DNA from 3 places in the Pseudoalteromonas sp. CST2 genome. Region 3 is predicted to be linked to each of the others. Evidence: predicted binding sites of a transcription regulator. Region 3 holds the regulator's gene; each other region holds the start of a gene.

What was found. The regulator MetJ, encoded in region 3, represses methionine synthesis genes. The targets are predictions, from matches to a motif close to TAGACGTCTAGACGTCTA.
Region 1: the regulator MetJ is predicted to act here: its motif matches at 2,579-2,596, upstream of metA (homoserine O-acetyltransferase MetA).
Region 2: the regulator MetJ is predicted to act here: its motif matches at 3,993-4,010, upstream of PSH41_RS02090 (methylenetetrahydrofolate reductase).

The regions. Positions count from the first base shown of each region.
Region 1 is NZ_JAQREO010000010.1:22,708-28,050, reverse strand. It holds gene PSH41_RS13340 (histone deacetylase family protein) at 1-227, opposite strand, end outside; gene PSH41_RS13335 (PilZ domain-containing protein) at 290-646, opposite strand; gene ettA (energy-dependent translational throttle protein EttA) at 765-2,438, opposite strand; gene metA (homoserine O-acetyltransferase MetA) at 2,673-3,620, shown strand; gene PSH41_RS13320 (homocysteine S-methyltransferase family protein) at 3,610-4,683, shown strand; gene metH (methionine synthase) at 4,692-5,343, shown strand, end outside.
Region 2 is NZ_JAQREO010000001.1:453,276-458,618, forward strand. It holds gene PSH41_RS02075 (DUF3581 domain-containing protein) at 1-305, shown strand, start outside; gene PSH41_RS02080 (DEAD/DEAH box helicase) at 632-1,882, shown strand; gene PSH41_RS02085 (sensor domain-containing diguanylate cyclase) at 1,938-2,915, shown strand; gene PSH41_RS02090 (methylenetetrahydrofolate reductase) at 2,993-3,949, opposite strand; gene PSH41_RS02095 (M16 family metallopeptidase) at 4,209-5,343, shown strand, end outside.
Region 3 is NZ_JAQREO010000018.1:17,500-22,842, reverse strand. It holds gene priA (primosomal protein N') at 1-1,303, opposite strand, end outside; gene rpmE (50S ribosomal protein L31) at 1,536-1,751, shown strand; gene PSH41_RS18050 (malic enzyme-like NAD(P)-binding protein) at 2,272-3,513, shown strand; gene metJ (met regulon transcriptional regulator MetJ) at 3,575-3,895, opposite strand; gene metB (cystathionine gamma-synthase) at 4,164-5,343, shown strand, end outside.

The DNA.
Region 1 (5,343 bases), on a different contig from region 3:
TCTAGACGGTTATGCCATAAATCGTGAATGTAGTTTTCGCAGTGTACCAGTTCAAGTGGTTCAGGGGAGCCCAAAATAGGCTCTACTAAATTATTACCTGCAATGCCTAAACCTTTAACCTGCTCATATAAATGAGCAAATTTACTCATTACAAATCGGTGCTTAGGGTCAAAGCTAAACGAATAATTACTGTGATAGACCAAAGGTAAGTGAGGGTTTAGGCGCATAACCGTATCAATAATAAAGTTTGCGCTATAGTAATAAACTTAACTAAGGGAGTCTATTGCCGCTATTCAATCAATGAGGCAAGCTCGCGATGAAGTAATTGTTCATCGGCTAAATTAAGTTCAACTAACCGTTTTAAATAGGTAATGCTGTTTATATCTATATGGTGGCATTTTAGGCCGATGTGTTGATCTTCTATGTGGCAAATAAACACCTCCATTTTTATTTCTATATCGCTTTGTGGCAAGGTAAAGCGCAAGGTGGCTTCGCTATTTTTTGTGCCACTAAACGCCGCGCATTTAGTAATGAGTGCGCCATGTAAAGATACATCGAGTAATTTGCATGGGTAGCTCTCTCCTGCAAATTCTAATTGAGCCGCGGTTGAAAAAAGAATACGCGAGAACTGACGTCGATTTTCCATAAAACGAGTGCCTTTATTGTAATATTTAAATCAAGCATAGCGGGAAATAGCCCATAGCGATAAAAAATGGCATAAAAAAACCCCGCATAAATGCAGGGTTTGTTATATCAGTTAACAATTAACCAATTTTTTTATACTTAATACGCTTAGGTTGTGCAGCTTCTGCGCCTAAGGTCTTTTTAAGCCACTCTTCGTATTCAGTGTAGTTACCATCAAAGAAGTTAATTTGGCCTTCGTCGCGGTAATCTAAAATGTGTGTTGCAATACGGTCAAGGAACCAACGGTCATGCGATATACACATTACACAGCCTGGGAACTCTAAAATAGCGTTCTCAAGGGCGCGTAGTGTTTCAACATCAAGGTCATTGGTTGGCTCATCCAGTAGTACTACGTTACCACCCGCTTTTAAAAGCTTAGCAAGGTGTAAACGGTTACGCTCACCACCTGATAAGTCTTTTACAAACTTTTGCTGATCGTTACCTTTAAAGTTAAAGCGGCTAACGTATGCACGGCTTGGGAACTCAAAGTTACCAATTTTTAGTACGTCTTGTCCGTCAGATATTTCTTCAAATACAGTTTTGCTTTCGTCCATGTTGCCACGGAACTGATCAACCGTTGCAAGCTCTACAGTTTCACCTACGCTAATGCTGCCGCTATCTGGTTGCTCTTCGCCGCTTAGCATTTTAAATAGGGTTGATTTACCCGCGCCATTGGCACCGATAATGCCCACAATCGCGCCTTTTGGCATACTAAAGCTTAAATCGTCGATTAAAACGCGATCGCCAAAACTCTTACGTAAGTTATTAACTTCAAGCACTTGGTCACCTAAACGCGGACCAGGTGGAATAAATAGCTCGTTAGTTTCGTTACGCTTTTGGTAATCAGACTGCTGTAGCTCGCTAAACTGCGCCATACGCGCTTTAGACTTAGCTTGACGACCTTTAGGGTTTGAACGCACCCACTCAAGCTCTTGAGCAATTGATTTTTGACGTGCTTTTTCAGATTTTTGCTCTTGTTGTAAGCGCGCATCTTTTTGCTCAAGCCAAGAAGAGTAGTTACCTTCCCACGGAATACCTTCACCACGGTCAAGCTCTAGTATCCAGCCAGCTACATTATCAAGGAAGTAACGGTCATGCGTTACCGCCACAACAGTGCCTTCGTAATCATGTAAGAAGCGCTCAAGCCAAGCAACCGACTCAGCATCTAAGTGGTTAGTAGGCTCATCGAGAATAAGCATATCTGGTTTTTCGAGTAATAAACGACAAATAGCAACACGGCGGCGCTCACCACCTGAAAGGTGCTCAATTTTAGCATCCCATTCAGGTAAACGAAGTGCATCTGCAGCGCGTTCTAAAACGTTATCGATGTTGTGACCATCGTGCGCTTGAATAATTGCTTCAAGCTCGCCTTGCTCTTTTGCTAGGGCGTCAAAGTCAGCGTCTTCCATTGCGTACTCGTTGTACACTTCGTCAAGGCGGTTAAGGGCATGCTTTACTTCGCCAACAGCTTCTTCAACTATTTCGCGTACTGTTTTGCTTTCGTCCAGCACTGGCTCTTGCGGTAAGTAACCAATTTTAGTACCAGGTTGAGGGCGAGCTTCACCTTCAAAGTCTTGATCAACACCGGCCATAATGCGAAGTAATGTAGATTTACCAGCACCATTTAAACCTAGCACACCAATTTTAGCGCCAGGGAAAAAGTGCAATGAAATATCTTTTAAAATTGTGCGCTTAGGTGGCACAACTTTAGATACTCGACTCATCGAGAATATAAACTTATCAGGTAAAACCATGGAGGAAAGCCTTCAAATAATAATAAAAATTTCAATGTTGTATTGTAGTGGCTCACGGGTGAAACAGTCAACGAATGGCGGGTTTTAAAGCGCTAATGGCTGCAGGTTGATAAAGTATAAAATCATGAATAAATTTCATTTAGACATCTATACATCTAGAGGTTGATATTTTTAGCATACTGTTCATAATGAGAGCGTATAAATTCTCGGTTTTTATGAGTAGGAGTAAAAAATATGCCAATTACAGTGAAAGACGAGCTACCGGCTATTGCCCGTTTACGTGAAGAAAACGTGTTTGTAATGCCAAAAAGTCGCGCAAAAACGCAAGAAATTCGTCCTATGCGTTTGGCTATTTTAAATTTAATGCCTAATAAAGTAGAAACCGAAGTGCAGTTTATTCGTTTGCTTGCCAATTCTCCTTTGCAAGTAAATGTAGAGCTATTACGCCTAGATACGCACCGTAGCAGTAGCAACTCAGAAGAGCACCTAGATACCTTTTACCGTTATTTTTCAGAAGTGAAAGACAATAACTACGATGCGTTAATTGTTACCGGCGCGCCACTCGCACACCTTGAATACGACGATGTTGCGTACTGGGATGAGCTAAAAGTGATTATTGATTGGGCAGAGCAGCACGTTACCTCTACGCTGTTTTCGTGCTGGGCGGCGCATGCCGCGTTGTATCATCGTTACAATTTAAAACGCGATTTAAAAGAAGATAAACTTTGTGGTGTGTTTACTCACCAGTGTTACTTTGATCACGGGGCACTTACTCGTGGCTTCGACGACACCTTTTTAGTGCCGCACTCACGTTATGGCCACATAGATATAAATAAAATAAATGCCTGCGACGATATAGTCGTGCTGGCAGGCTCTGAAAAAGTAGGCGCTTACTTAATGAAAAATAAGTCGGGCAGCCAAGTGTTTATAACCGGCCACCCAGAATACGATGCCGACACATTAAAAGCAGAGTACGAGCGCGATTTACAAAAAAGTCCTGATGCGCCAAAACCCGAAAACTATTTTCCAGATAACGATGCAAGCAAAAAGCCGTCAAAAACGTGGCAAAGCCATGCCTTTTTACTGTTTTCGAACTGGTTAAATTACTACGTGTACCAAACGACCCCTTATGATATTAATTTAGTTAGCCAAGATGTGAGGACTAACAACTATGCCGAATAACGTGCAAAACAATAATAAACACAGCGAATTAAGCGCTGCATTAAAAGAGCGTATTTTAATTTTAGATGGTGCCATGGGTACCATGATCCAAACTCACAAGCTTGAAGAAGAAGACTACCGAGGCGAGCGCTTTAAAGACTGGCACGTACTAATAAAAGGCAATAACGATTTATTAAGCCTTACAAAACCTGAGTTAATAACCGATATACATCGCAGCTTTTTAGCCGCCGGTGCAGACATTATTGAAACCAATACCTTTAACTCAACCACCATTTCGATGGAAGATTACGACATGGCAAGCATAAGCCGTGAGGTAAACTTAGAGTCGGCCAAACTCGCACGCGCAATATGTGACGAGTTCACCGCTAAAAATCCAGAAAAACCTCGCTATGTAGCGGGTGTGTTAGGGCCAACATCTAAAACCTGTTCTATCTCGCCAGATGTAAACGACCCAGGTTATCGTAACGTAACGTTTGATAAGCTAGTTACAGCCTATGTTGAGTCTACCCTTGCATTAATGGAAGGCGGCGCTGATTTAATACTTATCGAAACCATTTTCGACACCCTAAATGCAAAAGCGGCCTCATTCGCAGTAGAAGAAGCGTTTGAGCAAGCAGGGCGTACATTACCCGTAATGATCTCGGGCACAATTACCGATGCCTCTGGGCGTACGCTTTCGGGGCAAACAACCGAAGCATTTTATAATTCTATTCGCCATATTAAGCCGCTTTCTATAGGCCTTAACTGCGCCCTTGGCCCCGATTTACTTCGCCAATACGTAGAGGAGCTTTCGCGCGTATGCGAAACATTTACCTCAGTACACCCAAATGCCGGTTTACCTAACGAATTTGGTGAGTACGACCTAGAAGCAGAGGACATGGCGAAAGAGATTATAGATTGGGGCAAATCGGGCTTTATAAATATTGTTGGTGGTTGCTGTGGCACCACGCCTGCGCATATTCGTGCGTTTGCCAAAGGGCTTGAAGGGGTAAAGCCTCGCGCATTGCCAGAGCTTGATGTTCGCATGCGTTTATCAGGCCTTGAAGCCTGTAACTTAAACTAGGAGCCAACATGACCCAGCAAATTGCAGTATTTACCAATGTTGGCGAGCGTACCAACGTAACCGGCTCTGCCATGTTTAAACGCTTAATCATGGAAGAAGATTACGAGACCGCCCTGAATGTTGCCCGCGAGCAAGTAGAAAACGGCGCCCAAGTTATTGATATAAACATGGACGAAGCCATGTTGGACTCAAAAGCGGCCATGGTTAAGTTTTTAAACTTAATTGCCTCAGAGCCCGATATTTCTAAAGTGCCCATTATGGTCGACTCCTCTAAATGGGAAGTAATAGAAGCAGGCCTTAAATGTATTCAAGGCAAGGCTATTGTTAACTCAATATCGCTTAAAGAAGGGGAGGAGCCGTTTAAACGCCAAGCTAAAATTATTAAACGTTTTGGCGCCGCCGCTGTTGTAATGGCGTTTGATACCGACGGCCAAGCCGACACCGCAGACCGCAAATACGAAATCTGTGAGCGCAGCTACAAAATATTAGTCGAAGAGATTGGTTTTCCGCCGGAAGATATAATATTCGACCCTAATATATTTGCCGTAGCCACCGGTATAGAAGAGCACGACAACTACGCCGTAGAATTTATTGAAGGCACACGCCGCATTAAGCAAAACTTACCGCACTGTAAAGTGTCGGGCGGGGTGTCTAATGTCT
Region 2 (5,343 bases), on a different contig from region 3:
TAATGGGTAAGCAAAATGTAATGATTAACCCAGCGCGCCCTATGGTTATTTACGAGTCGATGATCATTAACCTTGATAACATTAATATTCAAACGCCAACGCTTGAGTTTGCTGAGCCAAGTTTTGAGTACACGGGTAAGCGCGGCAAAATTACCTTGCGCTTTAATTTACTAGAAAACGGCGAAAAAGTGGGTTTTGGTGAAAAGCACATGGTAGTGTCGGGTATTCGTGAATACTGCCAGGCAACGGTTGATGACTTAATCGCATTTTATAATGAGCGAAAAGCCACCTTAAAACCGGTTTAAAACGTTATTAAATTATAATACCAATCCGCAATAATACTTAATCATTTTTAGAGGCTAAAAGTGTTGCTATCTGCGTTAAAAAATTCTCATTTAGAACAACTAAATAGCGAATTTTTTACCTAGCTATCAACACGTTTATCTGCCCTCAAAATAGATCACTTAATTAAGCGGATTGGTATAAAAAGGGCGCTAAATACATTGTTATTTAGCGCCTTTTTTATTGGTTAGCGAATGCAGCTAGGCTGAATACTTTTCTGAGCTGGTTAATTTACGCAGTACCGTAATATGCGTACAATAGCGCTCTTTGTTATTTTAAAGCTAAGCCTATGTCTGCCACATCGTTCTCATCTCTTAAACTCGATTCGTTATTACTAACCGCAATTGAGCAAAATAATTACACCACGCCTACCGCAATTCAGGTTAAAACTATTCCGCACATATTAGCGGGCAGCGATGTAATGGGCAGCGCGCAAACAGGCACAGGTAAAACAGCCGCCTTTGTATTACCACTACTACATAAGCTTTTAAATACACCAAAAAAAGATGAGCCAGGCATAGCTCGAGTGGTTATTTTAACGCCCACGCGTGAGCTTGCTCAGCAAGTGTTTGCAAGCTTTGAAAAATACGCCCAAGGCACAAATATTCAAGGCGCTTTAGCGTATGGCGGTGCAAGTATTGGCCCGCAAATTAAAGCGCTTAAAACGGCGCAAGTGATAGTCGCAACGCCTGGGCGTTTACTTGATCATATTGTTAAAGGCAGTGTGGTGCTTTCAAATGTTGATTCGTTAGTATTTGATGAAGCCGACCGTATGCTGGATATGGGCTTTATTGATGAAATAAAACGTATTTTGCGCCACATTCCAGGCGATCGCCAAACCTTATTGTTCTCAGCCACATTCGATGACAGCGTGTTTGAGCTGAGTAAAAAACTACTTAAAAACCCCGAGCTGATTGAAGTTGATAAACGTAACTCAGCCGCCGTTGAAGTAGAGCAAGTTATTTACGCAGTTGATGAAGAGCGAAAGCGTGAGCTTGTATCGCACATGATTGGCATGAAAAACTGGCGCCAAGTACTTATATTTACACGCACAAAGCAAATGGCCGATAAACTTGCCAAAGAAATGTGTAAAGACGGCTTAAAAACTGAGTCTATCCATGGCGATAAATCTCAAGGTGCACGCGACCGTGCATTACAAAACTTTAAAGAAGGCACAACGCGGGTTTTAGTTGCCACCGATGTAGCTGCCCGCGGTTTAGATATTCCAGCGCTTAAATATGTAATAAACTTTGAGCTACCTTACATAGCAGAAGATTACGTACACCGAATTGGCCGTACGGGACGCGCTGGCGAGCAAGGCCTTGCCATGTCGCTGGTAAGTATTGACGAGCAGTGGTTACTGGAAGAAATTGAAGTGCTACTGGATACCCGCTTAGCACCACAATGGCTAGAAGGTTACGAGCCTGATTTAAACAAGCCCCCTAAAGATAACCGTAAAAACACCAACAAAGCGCGTAAAGATCGCGATAAAAAGCGCATTACCGGGCAAAGAGCACCAAGTAAACGCCGCAGAAAGTAGCCTTAAACATATTTATTTGGCTATACTAAGGCCATTAAATAGCTGAGGTATAGTTATGTTTGAAACAGATCAATGGGCGTTTTCTGGTGTCGATGGCCAAATATCATTACATAAATGGCAAAAAACCATTGATCTTATTACGGGGCTTTTTTCGGCCCCCTCTGGTTATATAGTTCAGGCTACTAGTAAAGGTTATCGTGTAGTTATTAGAGCTAATGAAGGTGGCTCACACTTTGAAACCAACCCTATACTCCCTCCCGAAACTCCCTTATTTTGTAAATATGTAGCCGAAAACAACAACACTTTGTATGTTAGCGATACCCGCAGCAATACGCAGTGGAATACCATGCCCGAGGTTATTGAAGATGGCGTTGAATCCTACCTAGGCTTGCCAATTCACTGGCCTGAAGGTGAAGTATTTGGCACCTTGTGTTTAAAAGATTCAAAAAAAACCAGCTACACCGATGAATATTTTGAGCTAATAGAGCAGCTTCGTGATTTAATTGAAGACGATTTAGCGCTTATTTATAGCTTTGAGCAAATGCGCGAAATAGCCATGCTTGACCCGCTTACCAATATTTATAATCGCCGTGCACTTAGCTTACTTGCCCAACACAAACTTAATTTAGCGCTGCGTTTAGGTTTTGATGTGTGTTGCTTGTTTATTGATATAAACGACTTTAAAAAACTAAACGACACTTATGGCCATGAAATAGGCGATCAAGCGTTAATCCTCTTAGCAAATACCTTAAAAACACATTTAAGAGAGGCTGATATAGTAGGGCGTTTAGGCGGCGATGAATTTGTAGCAGTGATGCAAATTAGTGATAGAAGTAAGCTTAGCCATATTATTGATAAAATAAAAATTGAGTATACAAACGCACTATTAGAAAACAACGTATGCGCGCTGACACTTAGCATAGGCGAAAGTTTTACTAACAAACAAAAGCAACCTTTTGATACGTTATTAAATTTGGCCGATCACCAAATGTATAAAAATAAACAAGCGTATAAATTGGCTAAAAAAGCATAATAATAAAAGTAATACACTTAAACATAGCAACAAAAAAGCAAGCCATTAGGCTTGCTATAAAGGGTGTGAATAAGGCGTTAAGCGATTTGTTTTTCGGCTAGGTTTAATTCCATAATGGCTTTTAATAAACGGTATAAGTTTATTGATGCGTCAATTTCTTCTTTACGGTTTGTTAAGCTTTCAATATTTAAGCCCAGTGGCACATCTAGGTGCGCACAGCTTTTGAGTATTAGGTCGAGATTTTCTCGGCAAATACGTACGGATTCACTTAAGGTATTGTCTGCATCAAGCATGCGCCATTTAGTGGCCTCTGGCACTGAGATACCCAACCATTGCATAAACTCTAAGGTTTTATCGCCACCGCATGGAGTAAACGTTAAAATAATCCGTTTTGGTGTAATACCTTGTGCTCTACAGGTACGCGCGTAACTTGTGATTAGCTCTATAGTTGCTTGCGCGTCGTAAACAGCTTGCGATATAAAAAACTGACAACCTTGTGCTGTTTTTTCTATAAGGCGCTCATGCTCATTTCGCTTACTTGAATGTCGCTCAGCAATGGTAACGCCCCCTAAAAAGAAGCCATCACTTTGCTCTGCAAGCGTTTTATAGGCATCGGGCAAGCTTAGTTTTATATCACCTACCGATGAGGGGCTACCCACTAAAACGACATTTTTTAAATCGTAGTCGTTTTTAGTTTCATCCAACCAGCCTTTAAACTCCTCTACACCACGTTGTGCCACACTTTTGTAAGTAATGACATCTGGAGCAGATAAATTACGTAGTAAGTGGCTGTATTCACGTGGGTCTACAGTTTGTTTAAACGGAAATGGTCGTGCTTTATCTGTACGGCTACTTTCATCTTGAATGTCGTAAATTATCACGCCGTCGTATTCAATTTCGTGTAAGCGAGCAAGTAGTTTTTCTGCAATGATTTTTAGTTGCGCTTTATCAGTACCAATTTTAGGTGGAGTAGTACCAATAAGATAAACACCTTGATTGGTGTCTTCTATTTTTTCTTGTAGTGATAAAGCCATAATCCTCATTCCAGCTTAGTCCAATGTATGTAATTTAATATAGCAGCCATTTAGACGTCTAGATAGATTTATTTAGTGAAAGTTTTTCAATCAACTTGAGCTTTTTTCATACTTAAATGTTTTTAAAATGGGGAATTGACACAGTTGTTTACATTATAAATAGCCGATGGGCTCTTATATTTAGTGGCTTTGGGGCATAATCTAAGCGAGTTAGTATTAAACCTAATAACAAATTTGCTCAATTTAAAAAGGGACAACAATGAAATTTAAATTACTAGCAACAAGCTTAGCGGTATCGCTGGCACTAACAGGCTGCGCAACACAGCAAAGCGAAAACACCCAAACGGCACAACAACAGCAAACAACAAAAGCTGACGAACGTGTATTTTCGCAAGAGTACTTAATCGAAGAGCTTGATAACGGCTTACGCGTAATGGTTGTTAAAACTGATTACCCCGATGTCGTCTCGCTGCAAATTCCGGTATCGGTTGGCTCGCGTAATGAAGTAAAAGCAGGTAAGACCGGTTTTGCTCACTTTTTTGAGCACATGATGTTTAAAGGCTCTAAAAAATTTCCGCAAGACGAATACACTGCCATATTTAAAAATGCAGGGGTCGATAACCGTGCTTACACCACTAACGATTACACAAACTACCATTTAAACTTTTCAAAGCAGCACCTTGATAAAGTACTTGAAATTGAAGCCGATATTTTTCAAAACTTAACCTACACCGAAGAGCAATTTAGAACCGAAGCGCTAACGGTTAAAGGGGAGTATTTAAAAAATAACGCCAGCCCAATTCGTAAGTTATTGAGCGCAGTACGCGAAGAAGCGTTTGATACGCACACTTATAAACATACCACCATGGGCTTTTTTGAAGATATAGAAGCCATGCCAGATCAAATGGCGTATGGTAAAGAATTTTTTGATAAGTTTTATAAGCCTGAATATGTATCGCTAGTGATTGTGGGCGATGTTGACCCTAAAGCTACAATGGCTATGGTTAAAAAGCATTGGGGTGGCTGGAAAAAAGGCGATTACGTTGCCGATATAAAAGCCGAGCCAAAGCAGCAAGCACCTAAATATGTACATGAGAAAAACGAAGGTTTGCCTGGTCATTGGTTGCTTGTATCTTACAAAGGTGCCGCATGGGAGCCTGCTAAAAAGGACAGAGCCGCACTTGATTTAATCTCACAGCTTTATTTTTCTAATAACTCCGATTTATACCAAGAGCTTGTTGTTGATAAACAAATAGCGAGTCAAATGTTTACCTACAATCCAGAGACAAAAGATCCTGGCTTACTGCATGTGTTTGTAAAAGTAGAAAACGAAGATGATTTAGCAAAAGCACGTGATGCAATTAACCGCACTTATGCAAAAGCACGTACCGAAC
Region 3 (5,343 bases):
TTAGCGTAGGAGAAAAGCCACGACGATTTAAAAACACCATAACTTGCTTACCACGGTTTAAATGTTGGCGCATAGTGGCAAGGCTTGCGTGTGCAATACCCGCTTGGTCGGGCTGGCCTTTCATATCGAGCAATATAAACTGATTATCGGTCGCAGTTTGTGCGCGCTCTGTAAGGCTTAAAAGTTGGTATTTGTTGTTTATAGCTTTGTGCAGTGTTTCGAGCGCAGGGGTGGCACTGCCTAAAATAAGCGGTATTTTGTGCTGAAATGCTCGATAAGCGGCTAAATCGCGTGCGTGGTAGCGTAAGGTATCTTGCTGTTTAAATGATGAGTCATGCTCTTCATCAACCACTATCATTCCTAACTTTAAAAAAGGTAGAAAAATACTCGAACGGGTGCCTATTACAATTGCGCAGCTGCCTTTTTCGCAAAAACGCCATGTTTGCAAGCGTTCGTTATCGGTTAGGGCAGAGTGCCATAGCATAATTGGGGTATCGGGAAAGCGACGACGAAATCGGTTAACAGTTTGTGGCGTCAAGCCTATTTCAGGCACCAATACTAAGGCTTGCTCGCCACGTTTAAGGACTTCTTCTAGGCATTGTAAATACACTTCGGTTTTACCACTGCCTGTCACACCTTCTAATAAAAAGCTCTTAAAGCCAACACTTTGATTTATTGTAGTGCACGCTACGGCTTGCTCTTTATTAAGTACTGGCTTGGTGCCGACTGTGGGCGCAACGCTTTGCCATTGATTATCATGCTCAATGCTTTGGGTTATAAGCTCTTTATCTATTAAGGCATCTATTGTTTTTTTACTAAAGCCGAGCGCTTTTAGCTCGGTTATCGACGACTTACCCGATTGTGCGAGTTGCTTTAATAAATTTAGCTGAGTTTTCGCTTTTAATGATGGAACCTTTGCGCCTTTTTCGGTAAGGCTAATCATATTAATGCTGGTTTTATCTGGGTTTTCACCTTGGCGAAGCGCACCTGGCAGCGCAATGTGTATAGTTTCGCCGAGCGGATAGCAATAATAGCGTGCAGTAAAGCTAAGCAGTTCTAAATGCTGTGATGATAAAATAGGGGTTTGGTCAATAACCTCAGTAACCGCTTTAATTTTGTTCTCTGGCACGTCGGTATGCGTTTTAAGTGCAAGAACAACCGCTACTTTCTTTTGATTGCCAAAAGGCACTAAAACACGCATCCCTGGCATAATAGGCGCCGAGGGCGAGATGAGTTGTTCATCTATTTTATAATCAAAGGTGCGTGGTAACGGAACTTTAATAGCAACTTCAACAAAACGCATAACAACTCATGTGATAAAGGGTAATAGCTTAATGTACTAAAAATAAGGCTAAAAACCTACATACAAATGGATGCGGTAGCGCTGGTTGGTTACTTTTTTGGCAAAAAGCGTAATTAAAGCTTGTGCGGGGCAAGCTAGTTGGATAAAATCCGCGGCCTATAAATTTGTTTTAACGACGTATGGTGCCAGACTTCGGGTTTGGAGAGCGATGCGGCCTTAACTAGAGGTTCCTATGAAAGAAGGTATTCACCCTAAGTACGAAGCAATTTCTGCAACATGTTCATGCGGAAACAAATTCGAAACTCGTTCTACTCTTTGTAAAGACATTCACCTAGACGTATGTTCTGCGTGTCACCCGTTTTACACTGGTAAGCAAAAGATTTTAGACACTGGCGGCCGTGTTGATCGCTTCAACAAGCGCTTCGGTGCACTTAGCAGCAAAAAGTAATTATTGCTGTTTAGTAAAAAAAGCACCTTCGGGTGCTTTTTTTGTGCCTAAAAATCATCATTTTTACTAAAAAATCACCGATTGTTGCCGTACTACGTGTGCATAACTATTTCCTGTTCTTATTCTGAATATGCATAAACCTTTGCAGACAAACTCACAATTCTTCTCTATATTTTTTATACGTTAATTTTTAACCAAGCTGCTAAAAGTGCTTATCGTGGCGATATTTGTTTTTAACGGGGATAAACGCGCCATATTGGTGCATTTTACTATTTTACTATTCTGCTATTTTACAAAGATATTGGCAGGGCAAAATGAACCTCAAAAAGCACTTTTTGAATGAATTTTTATTTGTTTAATATTGATAACTTTTAGCGAAGTTGCTGATAAATCACTTAAAATTAACGGATATAGCATATAACAGGATAGACCTGATATTGCTTGGAATTTAAAAATAATAAGAGTATCTTAGCCCCATACTCCCTCTCACTTAACTTAAATTGCAGGATACCATCGCGTTATGTCAGATTTTCGTGAACAAGCATTACACTACCACTCTCACCCCGTTCCAGGCAAAATCAGCATTGAGCTAACAAAACCAGCCGAAACGGTGCAAGATTTAGCATTAGCATACAGCCCCGGTGTTGCAGAGCCTGTGCGCGAAATTGCAGCAGACCCAGCCAATGCATATAAATATACCGGTAAAGGTAATATGGTTGCGGTGATCAGTAATGGTACGGCAATTTTAGGTTTGGGTAATTTGGGGCCGTTAGCCTCTAAACCTGTTATGGAAGGTAAGTCGCTTTTATTTAAACGTTTTGCTGGCTTAGATTCTATTGATATTGAAGTTAAGCATCGCACCACCGAAGACTTTATAAATACAGTGGCTAATATTGCCGACACGTTTGGTGGTATTAACTTAGAAGATATTAAAGCGCCAGAGTGTTTTGAAATTGAAAAAGCACTTATTGAGCGTTGCAGTATTCCGGTTTTTCATGATGACCAACACGGTACCGCTATTGTAACTGCGGCAGGTATGCTTAACGCCTTAGAAGTGCAGGGCAAATCAATAGAAGATGCCATTATTGTATGTTTAGGTGCAGGCGCTGCAGCGGTTGCTTGTATGGAGCTGTTAATTAAGTGTGGTGCACTGCGCGAACATATTTATATGCTAGACCGCAAAGGGGTTATTCATACTCGCCGCGATGACTTAAACGAATACAAACAGCTTTTTGCTAACAATACCGATAAGCGTACTCTACAAGATGTAATTGCTGATGCTGATGTGTTTGTAGGTGTATCGGGTCCTAACTTACTTGCACCTGAAGATCTAAAACTTATGGCTGATAAGCCAGTGGTGTTTGCATGTTCAAATCCAGATCCTGAAATTGCACCTGAGCTTGCGCACAGTGCACGTAAAGACTTAATTATGGCAACGGGGCGTTCTGATTTCCCTAACCAAGTTAATAATGTTTTATGTTTCCCGTTTATTTTCCGTGGTGCACTTGATGTACGTGCAAGCGCAATTAACGATGAAATGAAAATAGCCGCTGTCGAAGCTATTCGTAGTATTGCTAAAGAGCCAGTGCCTGAGCAAGTATTAAAAGCAGCGGGTGTAGAAAAGCTCGAATTTGGTGCAGACTACATTATTCCTAAACCGATGGACCCGCGTTTATTACCACGTATAGCCAAGGCGGTTGCTATTGCTGCTGTTGAGTCGGGCGTGGCACAAATTGACTTACCGGAAAATTATATGGCGTAATATATAGCGCTGAAACAAAAAAACCTCAGCATGCTGAGGTTTTTTTGTTTAAAAAGACGTTTTATTCTTCGTCTAAAATAGGCACTTCTAAACCCATTTCTTGCATTATTTTTTTAACTTCTTCAGGTACTTTTTCTGCGTTATCTTTACGTAGGTCATCATCATTAGGTAATGGCTGGCCTGTAAAAGCATGCAAAAACGCTTCGCATAGTAACTCGCTGTTTGTTGCATGACGCAGGTTGTTTATTTGACGACGTGTACGCTCATCAGTTAATACTTTTAATACATTTAGCGGGATCGAAACGGTGATCTTTTTAACTTGCTCTGATTTTTTCCCGTGTTCTGCGTATGGGTGAATATACTCACCATTCCATTTAGCCATAAGATGTATCGTTGCCTCAGATTATTAATTTCTCACACGGCGTAAAAAGCGTGTAAATATGCGTGAAATTCTATCGTTTTAAAAAAGATAGTCAAATAATAGATAGCAATCTATCTTAATAAGCTGGCTGTAATAGTAAATACAGCTTTCTTGAAGTTTTACGCGTCTGTTATTTTTAGCCATCTAGAGCTTTAAAAGCTTTGACTTATTATAATGGATAACTTACTCTTTTAGACGTCTAAACATCCAAACTAATCAGGTGACGAATATGAGCGAAAAAAACAAAGCAACCATTGCTGTACGAAATGGGGTTGATGCCGATAAACATCATGGCGCCGTTGTACCGCCAATTTATTTATCGACGACTTATTCGTTTGCCGATTTTGATACTAAGCGCGCATACGACTATGGACGCAGTGGTAATCCTAATCGCGATATTTTAGCTGACACTCTAGCAGAGCTTGAAGGTGGCGCACGCGGAATTATTACTGCTACGGGCATGGCAGCAGTGCACTTAGCCACACAGTTATTAAATAACGATGATACATTGGTTATTCCTCACGATTGTTATGGCGGCAGCTACCGTTTATTTACGTCGTTAGAAAAGCGCGGCTTGCTTAAACTTAAAGTACTTGATTTAACTAAACCAGAAAGCCTAGAACAAATTTCAACCATCAAACCTAAATTAATTTGGATAGAAACACCAAGTAACCCTGTGCTGCGCCTAACGGATATTAAAGCCGTGACGGATATAGCAAAACAGTGCGGTGCATTAGTGGCCGCCGATAACACCTTTTTATCACCGGCATTACAAAACCCAATTAAGTTTGGCGTAGATATTGTTGTGCACTCAACCACTAAATATATAAACGGCCATTCTGATGTTGTAGGCGGTGCAGTTGTTGCTGCAACACAAGAGCTTGGTGATGAGCTTGCTTGGTGGGCCAATAACATTGGTATTACCGGCGCACCATTTGATAGCTATTTAACGTTACGTGGTTTACGTACTTTAAATGTGCGTTTAAAACAGCACCAAGAAAATGCCCTGGCAATTGCTAAATACCTAGAAAGCTCTGAGTATGTTAGCCAAGTTTACTACCCAGGCCTTGAATCGCATCCTCAACATGCGCTTGCTAAAGCCCAACAGCTTGGGTTTGGTGGTATGGTTAGTTTTGATATTAAAGGCGATGTGAATGATGCCGCGGCGTTTTTAACAAGCCTTAAAGAATTTAGCTTAGCAGAATCGCTAGGTGGAGTTGAGAGTTTAATTTGTCATCCTGCGACTATGACTCACGCAGGTATGGAAGCTCAAGCACGTTTAGAGGCGGGTGTGGGCGATACGCTAATTCGTATTTCGGTCGGTATTGAAGATATAGAAGACCTACTGGCTGATTTTGAGCGTGTATTTAACTTAGTTAAACCTGGGCAAAATAAAAATGTAGGGCGTG